Regions from separate parts of the Streptomyces sp. NPDC057307 genome, predicted to be linked through region 1. Evidence: riboswitches for the same ligand, from Rfam matches in the RefSeq annotation. Region 1 holds a riboswitch; the other holds the start of a gene.

Region 1 (7,775 bases):
CAGCGGGTCTTGGATCGCGGTCGACGCCGATAGGCTGACGCCTGGCAGCACGGGCCAGCAGGCCGTGCACCCGTCCACAGATCCCCAGGAGCGAGCATGAGCAGCGCTGTTGCACCGGCCGGAGGCGACACCCTGGCGGCTCGTTCCTGGCCGGGTGTACTGAACTCGCTGCTGCGCGGCCAGGATCTCGACGCCGGCGCCACGGCCTGGGCCATGGACCGCATCATGAGCGGCGAGGCCACCGACGTACAGATCGCGGGCTTCGCCGTCGCGCTGCGCGCCAAGGGCGAGACCGTTGACGAGGTCTCGGGACTCGTACGCGCCATGTACGGGCACGCGAAGACCATCGAGGTGCCCGGCGCCACGGTCGACGTCGTCGGCACCGGCGGCGACCTCGCCAAGACCGTCAACATCTCCACGATGGCCGCGATCGTCGTGGCCGGGGCGGGCGGCAAGGTCGTCAAGCACGGCAGCCGCGCGTCGTCGTCCGCGAGCGGCGCCTCCGACGTACTGGAGAAGCTCGGCGTCAATCTGGAGCTGACGCCGCAGCGGGTCGTGGAAGTCGCCGAGGAGGCGGGCATCACCTTCTGCTTCGCGGTGAAGTTCCACCCGGCGCTGCGGTACGCGGCCAAGGCCCGCAAGGAGCTGGGCGCACAGACCACGTTCAACATCCTGGGGCCGCTCACCAACCCGGCGCGGGTCCGCGCCCAGGCGGTCGGCGTGGCGGATCTCCGCATGGCGCCGATCGTGGCCGGTGTGCTCGCCGAGCGGGGCAACTCCTCGCTCGTCTTCCGCGGCGACGACGGACTGGACGAGCTGACCACGACCGCAACTTCACACGTATGGGTGGTTCGGGACGGCCAGGTCACGGAGCAGTCCTTCGACCCCAGGGACATCGGCCTGGAGCTGGTTCCGGTCGAGGCCCTGCGGGGCGCGGACGCGTCGTACAACGCGGATGTCGCGCGCCGGCTGCTCGCCGGTGAGACCGGCCCCGTACGGGACGCGGTCCTGCTGAACGCGGCGGCGGCGCTGGTGGCGCTGGAGCCGGCCGACGGCACGCTGAACGACCAGCTCGCGGCGGGATTCGCGCGGGCGGCGGCGGCGGTGGACTCGGGCGCGGCGAAGCAGGCGCTGGAGCGCTGGGTGGCGGCGAGCAACGCGTAGCGGCAGGCGCCGGCCGAGAACGGCCGGCGGCCGGTTCGTCCCCGATGGCCGTACGGGCGCAAGTGACCCCGTCCGGCCATCGAGGACAGCTGTGGCGGACGAGCCGCACACGCCGGCGTGTCCCGTATCGCGGACGCCGTCTGGGCGGTCGCGTACGGGTGGGGTAATCTCACCCCAGGTCATGAGTGACAGCGACTACGGCCCCGGCCCGCTGTCCGGCAACCCTCCGTCCGTGGCGGGGTGCCCCGGGTGAAGACCAGGCCGTAGGCAGCGAGGTCTGCGGCAAGCGCGGACCCCTGGACATCGTTCGGATGTCGTCATCCCTGGGGTCCTGGTCCTCAAGGGAGCAGTCTCGTGAGCAAGCGAATGCGATAGGGCCTTCGGCCCTTCCGGTGCGTCCCGCGCCGGAGACAAGGGCCCGAGCCCTCTTCAGTGAGCGCCACCCCCGCAGTGCCTCCCGCGTCGTCACGGCCGTCCGCCGTCACGACGACGCGTCCGCCTGTCGGGTCCTGATGCCGTTTCCGCCTCGTCCTGCCGGGAGATACCGCCATGTCCGCACCCACCGACGCCCTCAGCCGCACCACCACCGACCAGCCGCTGCCCGTCCTCGGACGCGATGTCACCGTCCCCCTGGTCACCGGCGGCGAAGTCACCTACGCGGCCCTCGACTACGCGGCCAGCGCCCCCGCCCTGCAGCGTGTCTGGGACGACGTCGCCGCCTACGCCCCGTACTACGGCAGCGTCCACCGCGGCGCCGGATACCTCTCGCAGCTCTCCACCGACCTCTTCGAGAACAGCCGCCGCACCGTCGCCGACTTCCTCGGCTGTCGCGAGGACGACCAGGTCGTCTTCACCCGGTCCACCACCGACTCGCTCAATCTGCTCGCCGCCGTGCTGCCCGCCGACTGCGAGGTGTTCGTCTTCGAGACCGAGCACCACGCGTCGCTGCTGCCCTGGCGCGACGCCCGCGTCAGCTATCTGAACGCGCCGCGCACCCCCGGCGAGGCCGTCGCCACGCTGGAGCGCGCCCTCGCCGGACGCGACCCGAAGGGCCCCGCCCTGGTCTGCGTCACCGGCGCCTCCAACGTCACCGGCGAGCTGTGGCCCGTGCGCGAACTGGCCGCCGCCGCGCACGCCCACGGCGCGCGCATCGTCCTCGACGCCGCGCAGCTCGCCCCGCACCACCCCGTGGACATCGCGGAGCTGGACGTGGACTGGGTGGCCTTCTCCGGGCACAAGCTGTACGCGCCGTTCGGCTCCGGTGTGCTCGCGGGCCGCGCCGACTGGCTGCGGGAGTCGGAGCCGTACCTCGCCGGTGGTGGCGCCAGCCGCACGGTCGCGCGCCGCGGCGACGGCGGTGTGGACGTCGAGTGGCACACCACCGCGGCCCGGCACGAGGCCGGATCGCCGAACGTCATCGGCGTGTACGCGATCGCCTCGGCCTGCAAGGCGCTCACCGAGGCGGGCTTCGACCGGCTCGTGGAGCGGGAGCAGGAACTGGTGGCCCGGGTGCGCGAGGGGCTCGCGGAGGTGCCCGAGGTGCGGGTGCTCTCACTGTTCGGCGACGACGCGCCCCGCGTGGGCGTCATCTCCTTCGTCGTCGACGGCTGGAACAGCTCCCACTTCGCCGCCGCGCTGTCGGCGGAGTACGGCATCGGCGTACGCGACGGGCTGTTCTGCGCCCACCCGCTGGTCAGGACCCTGCTGGGCGGCGACGCCGGGGACCCGGGGGAGTGCGGCGCGCCGGACGCCGGTCCCGGTGAGAAGTCGCTGAACGCGATCCGGGTCAGCTTCGGGGCCGGCACGCCGGACGAGCACGTGGCCCGCTTCATCGGCGCGGTCGGGGAACTCGTCCGGGACGGCGCCCGCTGGAACTACCGCACCGAGGACGGCCGTTGCGTCCCCGACCGCGGCTGACGGACAGTCGCCCGGACGCCTGCTAGGCGTCGAGGCCGATGGCGAAGGCGGCTTCCAGGTCGTGCTGGGAGTACGTACGGAACGCCACGTGCGTGTCCGTGGCCTCGACGCCCGGGATCTTGCTGATGCTGCCGGGGATCACGTCCGCCAGGTCGTCGTGGCTGGCGACCCGCACCATGGCGATCAGATCGTAGGTGCCGGTGACGGAGAAGACCTCGCTGACGCTCTCCAGCCCCGCGATGGACTCGGCGATCTCGGGGATCCGGTCGACGCTGGTCTTGATGAGCACGATCGCGGTGATCACGGTTGACGTTCTCCCTCGGTGGCCACGAGACGGGGCTTCACTCTAGCCGTACGCCGGAAGAGCCCCCAGGCGCCGACGAAGCCGAGGGCGAAGCCCACCAGATGCGCCAGATACGCGACGCCGGGGCCCGGCTCGGCGTCCCGGGCCGCCAGCCACTGCAGGACGAACCAGAAGATCAGGACGATCCAGGCGGGGAAGCGCAGCGGCAGGAAGAAAAGGAACGGGAAGAGGCTGGTGACCCGCGCGCGGGGAAAGAGACAGAGGAAGGCGCCGAGCACACCGGAGATCGCGCCCGACGCGCCCACCAGGGTCTGGTCGGAGTCCGCGTTCGCCACGGCGTAGGCGAGCAGCGCGAGATATCCGCAGACGAGATAGAAGAGGGTGAACCGCACTCGTCCCATCCGCTCCTCGGCCATCGCCCCGAAGACGTAGAGGAAGAGCAGGTTGCCCAGCAGATGGAGCCAGCTGCCGTGGACGAACAGCGCGGTGAGTGGGGTGAGCAGCGCGTGGGAGTCACCGCTCGTCAGCTGGTCGGGGATCACCCCCCAGCGTTCGAAGTACGCGCTCTGCGCGGCGAGCAGGGTGTCGCCCGTCCCGTACGCGGGATTGAACCCCGAGAGCGGACCGGTCAGGAAGGCCAGAGCGCACAGGCCGATCAGACCGTAGGTCACCACCGGCGCTCCGGCCGCCGCGCGCCAATTGATCATCCATGGATCATCCCGTACGCGGACAGACAGGTACGGACCGCCTCGCCGCGACACGGCGTACGCGGGAGGCCGTAGGGTTACGGGCGCGTACTTCCCCGGTTCGGCGCCGCTCCGGGGCCCGAGCACGGCAGGCTCGACCTCAAGGCCGCAGGAATTCAGGACACCAGGGCACCAGGACTTCAGCACTTCAGGACTTCGGGACATCAGGACTCGACGAAACGAGGACGGCACGATGACGACGGTTCCCTTGCCGACCGACGCCACCCGGTGGCGCTGCACGCTGTGCGGCAATCTCACCCGGTTCGACGTGACGCGCTCGTCCAAGGTGGTGGAGTACGTCCATCTGGACCTGGCCGGGCAGTCGAAGGTCGAGGAGCGCGACGTGGTCAGTGAGACCATCGAGTCCGTCCGCTGCCGCTGGTGCAACGCGGTGGATCAGATCGAACTGGTTGACAGGCCGGGCGCCGGTTCCTGAGGGAGCCGCCCGAAAGGGTAGTGGGGTGACGGATCGTGGAGCAGCCCGCAAGTGGCGCTGAGCCGGCCGGTGCGGCCGGCGGCGACGCCGAGGCGCTCGACAGGCCGCTGCCCGAAGGAGTGCGGCGCCGGGTCGTGGCGCTGGTCTCGGACGCCTTCGGCGGCCTGACCGTCACCGAACTGCCCGCGCAGCTACGACAGTACGCGCGTTTCACGCCGACCAGACGCGCCCGGTTCGCGGGCAACGCGATGGCGGCCGCCCTGGAGAGCGACCCGCTGTTCCGGCAGCGGATCGGCGAGCGGTTCGGTCAGGCGGACCCCGAGCTGGCCGCCGCGGTCGAATCGGGGTCGCCGCCCCCGGCCGCCGATCCCGTCGACGTGGCGGCGGCGGCCTATGTGCTGCGCCCCGTCGGCTGGGTGAAGCTGGTGGCCGCCGCCGGCGAGGAGGTCCAGCGCGCCGACGCCGAGCGGGTCGACGAGGAGAACCGCCGTGAGCTGGAGCGGCTGCGCGAGGAGCTGACGCAGGCCCGCGCCTTGACGAAGAGCGAGACCGAGCGCCTCCGTACGGAGCTGGACGCCGCCCGCAGGGAGGCCGAGTCCACGCACCGCAAACTGCGCAGCGCCCTGAGCGACGTGAAGCGCGGCGAGGCCGCCCTGCGCCGTACGGCCGCGGAGATCGAGACGGCCCGCGCGGAGGCCGCGACCCAGCTGTCCGCGGCGGTGAGCGAGTCACGGCGCCTCAAGGCCCGGCTCGCGGAGGCGGAGGCGGCCGTGGAGGCGGGGCGCCGGGCCGCCCGCGAGGGGCGCTCGGTGGAGGACATGCGGCTACGGCTGCTGCTGGACACCGTCCTGGAGTCGGCGCAGGGACTGCGGCGCGAGCTGGCGCTGCCGCCGGCCGCCGCGCACCCCGCCGATCTGGTCGACGCCGTGGAGCCCGGCCGGATGTCTCCCAAGGACGTCGCGGCCCGCGCGCTGTCGGACATGGACCCCGCCCTGCTGGACCAGTTGCTGGCGCTGCCGCAGGCGCATCTGGTCGTCGACGGCTACAACGTCACCAAGACCGGCTATCCGACGATGCCGTTGGAGAAGCAGCGGCTGCGGCTGCTCGGCGGGCTCGCGATGCTCGCGGCGCAGTCCGGCGCGGAGATGACGTGTGTCTTCGACGGGGCCGAACTGGCCGCCCCCGTACTGCTCGCGCCGCCGCGCGGGGTGCGGGTGCTGTTCTCCAAGCCGGGGGTGACGGCGGACGAGTTGATCCGTCAGCTCGTCCGGGCGGAGCCGCCGGGGCGTCCGGTGGTGGTCGTCTCCACCGACCGTGAGGTCGCCGACGGAGTGGCGCGGGCCGGCGCGCGACCCGTCGCGTCCGCCTTGTTGCTGAAGCGGCTTTCGCGCGTCTAGTAACTCCTGTGGCCAATGCGGCATTTGGTCATGCCATGTCGCACCACAGCGTCAATTGTTCATCACTGTCCGTGCGATGTATGTGAAGAAACCACTCCGCGGCGAAATTTTTTCCCTTCAGGATTTGAACTGATCACAAGAAGGTCACTAGGGTCAGGCCTCGAACCTTCGCGCGGTTGATCACCCATCCGGGGTGGCGGCGAAGGAACCGCCGAATTCGTGTAGTTCAGTCCGGTAGTACCGGATTCCCGGCCCGCCGGGAGAACTGGACCGCATGGAGCCGGGGACCCGCTCCCCACACCCGGTAGGCGGCTCGAGGAAGAAGGAGCTCGCCTTCGTGGCGTCCCACCGTCGTCCCAAGCAGCCGAGCCGCGCCCGCGTGACCGTGCTCACCGCGACCGCAGCCGCAGCTGTCGCCCTGACGTCCCAGGCCGCGCAGGCCGATCCGAAGCCGACCAAGGAAGACGTCAAGGAAAAGGTCGACAAGCTCTACCACGAGGCCGAGGCCTCGACCGAGGCGCACAGCGGCGCCGAGGAGAAGGAAAAGAAGCTCGAGAAGCAGGTCGAGGCGATGCAGGACAAGGTCGCCCGTGGCCAGGAGGAGCTCAACGAGCTCCGTACCGGCCTCGGTTCGATGGCCAGCGCGCAGTACCGCACCGGTGGCATCGACCCCGCCCTCCAGCTCTTCCTCTCCGCCGACCCGGACGACTATCTGGACAAGGCATCCGTGCTCGACCAGATGGGCAGCAAGCAGGTCAGCGCGCTGGAGAAGATCCAGGCCAAGCAGCGGACCCTCGCGCAGCAGCGCAAGGAGGCGACCCTCAAGCTGAAGGACCTCTCCGACACACGCACGGAGCTGGCCAAGAAGAAGAAGGACGTCCAGACCAAGCTCAACGCGGCGAACAAGCTTCTCAACACGCTGACCGCCCAGGAGCGCGCGCAGATCCAGGCCGACGACGCGAAGCGCGCGGCCCGTGGCAACGAGCGCGTCAACCTCGGCAACGAGTCGGCCTCTTCGGGCATGGCCGCCGCCGCGCTGGCCGCCGCCAAGACCCAGCTGGGCAAGCCGTACATATCCGGTGCCGAGGGGCCCAACTCCTACGACTGCTCCGGGCTGACCCAGTGGGCCTACGCCCAGGCGGGCGTGAGCCTCACCAGGACCACGTACACCCAGGTCAACGACGGCGTGAAGATCGGCCGCGGCGAACTCGCCCCCGGCGACCTGGTCTTCTTCAGCGGTCTGAGCCATGTTGCGCTGTACGTCGGCAACGGCCAGGTCATCCACGCGCCCAAGCCGGGCACCGTGGTGCGGTACGAATCCATGGAGTGGGCCGGCAGCTTCCAGTTCGGCGTCCGCGTCTGACGCTCCGCGCGGATCCGCTTCGTGCGGATCCGCTCCGGACGGGCCCGTTCCGTACGGATCTCCACGCACACTCACGGACACGACCGCGACCGCCCGTTCGGGCGAACTCCGGTTACTCCCGCTGACGCACGCCCCGCCGGTGACCTGTGGTCTCCGGCGGGGCATCACTGTCTGTGCCCGGCGCGGTCTTTGGTCACTCCGTGTCCGCACGGTTACTGTCTGCTGCGCCGCAGCTCCCGGCCATGTTTCCGCCCGTCGGGCGGCAGGGGCTGCGCGGTTGCGTCCAGCGGAAGGAAGTGCGGCTTCCTGTGGTGTCCCATCGTCGTTCCTCACACCCCGGCCACAGCCGGGGCACCCGGGTCACGGTCCTGTCCGCCGCCGCGGTCACGGCCGCGGCCGCCCTCGGGACGGCGCCGGCGAGCGCGGACCCGCGGGACACGACCGAGGC
Region 2 (7,775 bases), on a different contig from region 1:
TGAAGTGGTCCTCCCGGACAGGGGGTGGATTCTCCGGACCGTGTCGGCGCCCGCGACGGACGGCCTGAGAGCCTTGCGGTTCCTTGCCCCACAGGCTCCCGGGCCTCGCTGACCCGGTCCATAAGTTGTCACTCTCACTAGCAGAGTGCTAACGCCAATGATTAGCACTCGACCCCCGAGAGTGCAAGCGACTCCCGAGTGACCACGACCCCTCCCACAGCCGCGCGCGTACGTCCCACAGCCGCACGCGCACGCGTGAGGGGCCCGTACCCCTTGCCGGGATACGGGCCCCTCATGCGTGAGTGCGTCGTTGGCCGATCGCGCCGGAATCAGACGGCGAGCTTGACCATGTCCGCCTGCGGACCCTTCTGGCCCTGCGAGATCTCGAACTCAACTCGCTGACCTTCTTCAAGGGTGCGGTAGCCGTCCATCTGGATCGCGCTGTAGTGGACGAAAACATCCGCACCACCGTCGACCGCGATGAAGCCGTAGCCCTTCTCCGCGTTGAACCACTTGACGGTGCCCTGAGCCATGCCTAACTCCCCTATTACTGGCCCCTGCGCGGGACCGCACTTCGCGCCGGAACGCGTCGACCGCGGCTGAATGTATCTGCCCAACTGCCCTCTGCAACAGGTCAATCGGACGAGAATTCTGGGCATGGCGGAACACGCAAAGAGGTGAATTGCCGGGCTACCAGGGCAAGTCGGGCCGGGCAAAGCGCAAGGAACCGCGCAAACAGCGTCCACACTTCGACCGCATCTTGTCGCGAACTCATATGCGCGGGGCACAGTCGCGGCAAGATCGGCGGCGGGGCTACCCCAACTGTACCGCGTTCAACCTCATGGAATTGCCCCCTCCGCTTCTCTTGCGGAGGGGGCAACACCGTTCACCGTGCGTGCTGTTCAGCCGCCGGCGACCGCCGGGATGATCGAGATGCCGGCGCCGTCCGGAGTGGCCGTCTCCAGGCCCTGCTCGAAGCGGACGTCGTCGTCGTTCACGTACACGTTGACGAAGCGCCGGAGCTTGCCCTGGTCGTCCAGGACGCGGGCGGCGATGCCCGGGTGGTTCGTCTCCAGGGACTCGATGACCTGGGAGAGGGTCGCGCCCTCGGCCGGAACCTCGGCCTTCCCACCGGTGTACGTACGGAGGATGGTGGGGATGCGGACGTTCACGCTCATCGGTTTCTGCCTTCCGAGAAGTAGCGGGTTGGTGAGAGGCTCAACGCGCCAGGCCCGCGTCACGGAACGCGTCGAGGCTCGGCGGAATCGTCGCGGTCGCCTGCGACGTCGCGGCCACCGCGTCCAGCGTCTTGAGCCCGTCACCGGTGTTCAGCACGACCGTCGTGAGCGCCGGGTCGAGCAGACCCGCCTCGATGAGCTTGCGCGTCACGCCCACGGTCACCCCGCCCGCCGTCTCGGCGAAGATCCCCTCGGTCCGGGCGAGCAGCTTGATCGCGTCCACGATCTGCTCGTCGTTCACGTCCTCCACGGCGCCGCCCGTGCGGCGGGCGATGTCCAGGACGTACGGGCCGTCGGCCGGGTTGCCGATCGCCAGCGACTTGGCGATCGTGTCCGGCTTCTGCGGCCGTACGACGTCGTGGCCGGCCTTGAAGGCGACCGACACCGGCGAACAGCCCTCGGCCTGCGCGCCGAAGATCTTGTACGGCTTGTCCTCGACCAGGCCGAGCGCGATCAGCTCCTTGAGCCCCTTGTCGATCTTCGTCAGCTGCGAGCCGGACGCGACCGGGATGACGAGCTGGTCGGGCAGCTCCCAGCCGAGCTGCTCGCAGATCTCGTACGCGAGGGTCTTGGAGCCCTCCCCGTAGTACGGGCGGAGGTTGACGTTGACGAAGCCCCAGCCCTCGCCCAGCGGGTCGCCGATCAGCTCGGAGCAGAAGCGGTTGACGTCGTCGTAGTTGCCCTCGATACCGACGAGTTCGCCGCCGTAGATCGCGGCCATGACGACCTTGCCCTGCTCCAGGTCGTGCGGGATGAAGACGCAGGAGCGGAAGCCGGCGCGCGCCGCGGCGGCGCCGACGGCGCCCGCGAGGTTGCCGGTGGAGGAGCAGGAGAGCGTGGTGAAGCCGAAGGCACGGGCCGCCTCGACGGCGATGGCGACGACGCGGTCCTTGAAGGAGTGCGTCGGGTTGCCGGAGTCGTCCTTCACGTACAGGCCGCCGGTGACGCCCAGCTCACGGGCGAGGTTGTCGGCCCTGACGAGCTTGGTGAAGCCGGGGTTGATGTTCGGCTTCGACGCCACGTCGGCGGGGACGGGCAGCAGCGGGGCGTAACGCCAGATGTTGTCGGGTCCGGCGGCGATGCGCTTCTTCAGCTCGTCGGGGCCGTCGGTCGGCAGGTCGTAGGCCACTTCGAGCGGGCCGAAACAGCTCTGACAGGCGAAGATCGGGCCGAGTTCGAAGCGTTCCCCGCATTCGCGGCACGAGAGGGCGGCGGCGGGTCCGAGATCCACGGGGGCGTCAGTGGTGCCGGAGGCGGCGATGTTGTCGGATTCGTGAACAGTCTGCACAGCCATGAAGGCGAGGCCCTTTCCTCATCTTCCTCGCGACGCATCTCGCCGCAAGACGGAATTGGCACCTTCCCCACCATGACCTCGCGGTCGGCGGGAGGGTTGCCGGGGCTTCAACGGGCCGTTCCCTCTGCCCCTCTGGATGAGCGGTATTCGATTGTCAGCGTGACGACCCCCGACATGCGACGGTCATCCGCGTTGTTCAAGACTGTAACCGAACCCCTGGACGGTTGAGCCCTTCGTCCGATCCGCGAGATGGAGATCACGTGCTGCAAGAGGTGGAGCGCTGGCTGGCCCGGCGGTCCTGGTCGGCGGCGGACCGGCCGGTCGACCGGCTGGTCGCCGCCAAGCAGGGTGCGCAGGTCAGCGTGGTGCTCCCGGCCCTGAACGAGGAGACCACGGTCGGCCGGATCGTCTCCGTGATCCGCCGTGAACTGATGGCGGGCCCGGCGCCGCTCGTCGACGAGCTGGTGGTGATCGACTCGGGCTCGACCGACCGCACGGGGGAGGTCGCGGCGGCCGCCGGGGCGCGGGTGGTGCACCGGGACGACATCCTGCCGAGGCTGCCGGCGGTGCCGGGCAAGGGCGAGGTGCTGTGGCGCTCGCTGCTGGTGACGAGCGGCGACATCGTCTGTTTCGTGGACGCGGATCTGAAGGACTTCTCGGCGGATTTCGTGTCGGGGGTCGTGGGGCCGCTGCTCACCGAGCCGGACGTGCGGTTCGTGAAGGCGATGTACGACCGCCCGCTCGGCGACGATCCGGGGCAGGGCGGCCGGGTGACCGAACTGGTGGCGCGTCCGCTGCTGAATCTGCACTGGCCGCTGCTGGCGGGGTTCGTGCAGCCGCTGGGCGGCGAGTACGCGGTACGGCGCTCACTGCTGGAGCGGCTGCCGTTCCCCGTGGGGTACGGGGTGGAGCTGGGCCTGCTGGTGGACGCGCTGCACACGGTGGGGCTGGACGCGCTGGGCCAGGTCGACGTCGGGGTGCGCAGACACCGCCACCAGGACAGCCAGGCGCTGGGGCGGATGGCGGCGGCGATCTACCGGACGGCGCAGCTGCGGCTGTCGCGGGGGCATCTGGTGCGGCCGGCGCTGACGCAGTTCGAGCGGGGCGAGGGGGGCTTCGAGCCGCGTACGCACGCGGTGGACACGGAGGAGCGGCCGCCGATGCGGGAGATCAGGGAGTACGCGGCGCGCCGGGCGGCTTGAGGGGTGCGCCGGGTGGCGTGAGGGATGCGGCGGGCGGCTTGAGGGGCGCCCCGGTACGGATTCAGCGGGCCGGGCCGGTTGATCTGCCGGCGATCTTCCGGCGATCGAGGACACGACCGGCCCAGGAGCCGCGTGGCACCACCGGTCTATTCGTATGATTTGCCTATATTGCCTGGCATGGTGATGAACACGGTGACCCTGACCACGGAACAGCTCTGGCTGCTGGGCGGCATGGCCCTCGCCCTCGTCGGCGCCGGGGTGGTGGCGCTGGCGGCGGCCCGTGGCCGGGGGCGTGGCTGATCCACGCCGACCGGAACCGTACGTTTGAGCGTTTCCGCGACGGGCTAGGTTTCGGCACATGGTCTCCGAGCACGCCGCCCAGGTTCTTGTCGCTTCCAATCGCGGCCCCGTCTCGTACACGCTCGGCGAGGACGGCACGCTGACCTCCGGGCGCGGCGGCGGCGGTCTCGTCTCCGGCCTCTCCGCCATCGGACCCGACACCGACGCCGTGTGGGTGTGCGCGGCGCTCGGCGACGGCGACCGCGAGGCCGTACGGCGCACCGACGGCCGGCTCGACACCGCCGACACGGGCGGACAGCGCGTCAGGATGCTCGGCATCCCGTCGGAGGTCTACGCGGACGCGTACAACGGCGTCGCGAACTCCACGCTCTGGTTCGTCCACCATCTGCTCTACCAGACCCCGCTGGAGCCGGCCTTCGGCACGGAGTTCCGGGAGCAGTGGGCGTCGTACGAGACGTACAACCGCGCTTTCGCGGAGGCCCTGGCCGACGAGGCGGGCGACGGCGCGGCCGTACTGATCCAGGACTACCACCTGGCCCTGGTGCCCGGCATGCTCCGGGCCCTGCGGCCCGATCTGCGCATCGGGCTCTTCTGGCACACGCCGTGGGCCCCGGTCGACTACTACCGGCTGCTGCCCGACGACATCGGGCGCCAGCTCCTGCGCGGCATCCTCGGCGCCGACCGCGCCGCGTTCCACACCCACCGCTGGGCGGACGCCTTCACCGCCTGCTGTACGGAACTGCTGGGCGGCACCGGCAAGACGCGGATCGGCGTGCACGGCCTCGGCGCCGACGCGGACTTCCTGCGCGAGCGGGCGAACCGGCCCGACGTGGACGAGCGGCTGGCCGAGCTGCGCGAGCAGATCGGTGAGCACGACGGGGCGCCCCGCAAGGCGATCGTGCGGGTGGACCGCACGGAGCTGTCGAAGAACATCGTGCGCGGCATGCTCGCCTACCGGCAGTTGCTGACCGACCGGCCGGAGTGGCGTGAGCGGGTCACGCATGTGGCGTTCGCCTACCCGTCCCGGCAGGACCTCGCGGTCTACCGCGCGTACACGGCGCGGGTGCAGGAGGTGGCCGACGAGATCAACTCCGAGTTCGGCACGCCCGGTTGGACGCCCGTGATGCTGCACGTCAAGGACGACTTCGCCCGCTCACTCGCCTCGTACCGCCTCGCGGACGTGGCGCTGGTGAACCCGATCCGCGACGGCATGAACCTGGTCGCGAAGGAGATCCCGGTCCTCTCGGAGAGCGGCTGCGCGCTGGTGCTGTCGCGCGAGGCGGGCGCGTACGAGGAGCTGGGCGAGGACGCGCTGGTGGTGAACCCGTACGACGTGACGGCCACGGCGGCGGCGCTGCACGAGGCCCTGACGATGGACACCGACGACCGGGCGGCTCGCACGAAACGCCTGGCCGCCGCCGCGACGGCGCTGCCGCCGCAGCGGTGGTTCCTGGACCAGTTGGACGCGCTGCGCGCGTTGTGAGGGCACGCGTGGGCTACCAGTCGACGGGCCGGTAGTCCTTGAGCAGTACGCCGTGGACCGGGCTGCCCGCCTGGCCCTGCACGATCGGGTGGTAGACGCGGGCGGCGCCGTCCACGATGTCCAGCGGCGGGCGCCAGCCGGTGGCGGCGTGGCGCTCCCTGGCTGGCAGGGGTTTCTCGTCGGTGACCCAGCCGGTGTCGACGCTGCACGCGTGGATGCCCCGCGTGGCCAGGTCGGCGGCGCTGGTGCGGGTGAGCATGTTGAGGGCGGCCTTGGCCATGTTGGTGTGCGGGTGGTCGCTCGTCTTCCGGTGGACGGTGAACTGCCCTTCCACGGCTGACACGTTGAGCAGATACCGCCGTGGGTGCGGTGACGCCGTGAGCAGCGGCAGCAGCCGGTCGGCGAGCAGGAACGGGGCCACCGCGTTGACGAGTTGGACCTCCAGCATCTCGGCCGGGTCGATGTCGCCGAGCTGGGCGGTCCAGGAGTTCTCGGCGGCGGTCTCGGTGAGCAGCCCGGCCTCGTCCGGGGTCGGCAGTACGGCGGTGGCCGAGGTTTTCGTACGGGGGACGAGTCCGGCGGTCCAGGACCGGGCCGCCAGCTCGGCGTTCCCCGTGCCGGGTACGGCGAAGCCGGGGGCCGTCCAGACGGCGGGCAGCGCGGCGCGCGGCGGTGCGCTCTCGGCGGCGGCCAGGGCGGAGTAGGCGCGCGGTGAACGGCGCAGCGTCTGGGCCGCGTTGTTGATCAGGATGTCCAACGGCCGTGCCTCGGCCAGCAGATGGTCGGTGAAGGCGAGCACCTGCCGGGGGTCGCGCAGGTCGAGCGCGGCGACGCGCAGCCGGTCCCACCAGTCGGCGGCGTCGGGGGCCGCCGCGAAGCGCCGTACCGCGTCCTGGGGGAAGCGGGTGGTCACCGTGAGGTCGGCGCCGTCGCGCAGCAGCATCAGTGCCAGCTGGTACCCGATCTTGACGCGCCCGCCGGTCAGCAGCGCGCGGTGCCCGGTCAGGTCGGTGCGGGCGCCGCGCCGGGCGAGGTTGTCGCGGGCGCAGTCGGGGCAGAGGCGGTGGTAGAAGTGGTGGATCCGCCGGTAGTGGTCCTTGCAGACGTAGCAGCGCTGGGGGCGGGTCAACTCACCGACGTCGCGCTCGCCCTGGGCATCCGGCAGGGGCGCGTCCATCGTCCGGTCCGGCGCGCCCATGACGGTGCCGGCCTGGATCTCGGCGTCCGCCGCCGCGCGGGCTCCGCGCGTGGCGGACCGGCGCTTGCGCCGCCCGTCCCGGAAAAGCCCGCTCGCCGCCCGCTCCAGCCGCTCGCGCCGGGGATCCTCGATCGACAGCTCCCGCGCCTCGTGCAGCAGCACCAGCGTCGCCCGTATCCGCTCGTCCATCCGGTCGTCGTCCATCGAACCTCGCCCCCGCTCACACCGAACGACCATGATGCGGGAGCCGAACGCCCGGTGTCGCCCGCGTTTCCGGGCGGCGGAGGCCCTCAGAGGCGGTCCGCCACGGACGCGAGGAAGTCGATCAGCGCCGCCGGGCCCGGCAGCACCAGGTCGGCCTTCTCGGCGAGTTCGGGGACCTCTCCCGTACCGCTGCACAGCAGCAGGCCCGGATGGCCGTCCGCGCGCAGGGCGTCGACCGCGGCGAAGGCCGGGAGGTCGCCCAGGTCGTCGCCGCCGTACACGACCGTCTCGGCGCCGACCTCGCGGACGTAACTCTCCAGGGCGACACCCTTGTCCATGCCCGGCGGGCGCAACTCCAGGACGAGGCGGCCCGGTTCGAGCATCAGACCGTGGCGCTCCGCCAGGTCGGCGAGGGGGGCGCGCAGGGCGTCGAAGGCGCCCTGGGGGTCCGTGGCACGGCGGGTGTGGACGGCGACCGCCTGGCCCTTCTCCTCGATCCAGGTGCCGCGCCAGACCTCGAACCGTTCGAGGAGTCCGGGGAGTTCGGCGCGGGCGGCCGCGACTCCGGGGTGCGGGGCCGGGGTGCGTACGGTGCCGCTGACCGCGTCCCAGCGCTCCGCGCCGTAGTGGCCCAGCACCACGAGGTGCTCCAGGCCGGGTACGCCGGCGAAGCCGCCGTACCGCACCGCGACACCCGCCGGGCGGCCGGTGATCACCGCGACGGACGCGACGTGCGGGGCGAGGGCGACGAGTGCGGGGACCGCGCCGGGGTGCGCGCGGGCCTGTTCGGGGTCGGGGACGATCTCGGCGAGCGTGCCGTCGAAGTCGAGCGCGACGACGGCTTTCCCGGGCCGGG

The links. A riboswitch is a leader RNA that binds a small molecule or an ion and turns the genes downstream of it on or off. The one in region 1 is predicted to bind S-adenosylmethionine.
Region 2: it holds a riboswitch for S-adenosylmethionine, as region 1 does, so the genes downstream of both, thrC (threonine synthase) here and ACFUN8_RS36080 (aminotransferase class V-fold PLP-dependent enzyme) in region 1, are expected to answer to the same signal.

Annotation. Positions count from the first base shown of each region.
Region 1 is NZ_JBHUZM010000221.1:987-8,761, reverse strand. Features, by position in the region: gene trpD (anthranilate phosphoribosyltransferase) at 97-1,164, shown strand; SAM riboswitch class IV at 1,342-1,459, shown strand; gene ACFUN8_RS36080 (aminotransferase class V-fold PLP-dependent enzyme) at 1,714-3,081, shown strand; gene ACFUN8_RS36075 (Lrp/AsnC family transcriptional regulator) at 3,104-3,385, opposite strand; gene ACFUN8_RS36070 (rhomboid family intramembrane serine protease) at 3,382-4,092, opposite strand; gene ACFUN8_RS36065 (hypothetical protein) at 4,325-4,567, shown strand; gene ACFUN8_RS36060 (NYN domain-containing protein) at 4,603-5,964, shown strand; gene ACFUN8_RS36055 (NlpC/P60 family protein) at 6,302-7,327, shown strand; gene ACFUN8_RS36050 (NlpC/P60 family protein) at 7,636-7,775, shown strand, end outside.
Region 2 is NZ_JBHUZM010000013.1:14,170-21,944, reverse strand. Features, by position in the region: gene ACFUN8_RS07960 (cold-shock protein) at 330-533, opposite strand; gene ACFUN8_RS07955 (ubiquitin-like small modifier protein 1) at 903-1,178, opposite strand; gene thrC (threonine synthase) at 1,219-2,532, opposite strand; SAM riboswitch class I at 2,548-2,675, opposite strand; gene ACFUN8_RS07945 (glucosyl-3-phosphoglycerate synthase) at 2,793-3,734, shown strand; gene ACFUN8_RS07940 (hypothetical protein) at 3,912-4,034, shown strand; gene ACFUN8_RS07935 (trehalose-6-phosphate synthase) at 4,093-5,517, shown strand; gene ACFUN8_RS07930 (SDR family NAD(P)-dependent oxidoreductase) at 5,531-6,919, opposite strand; gene otsB (trehalose-phosphatase) at 7,006-7,775, opposite strand, start outside.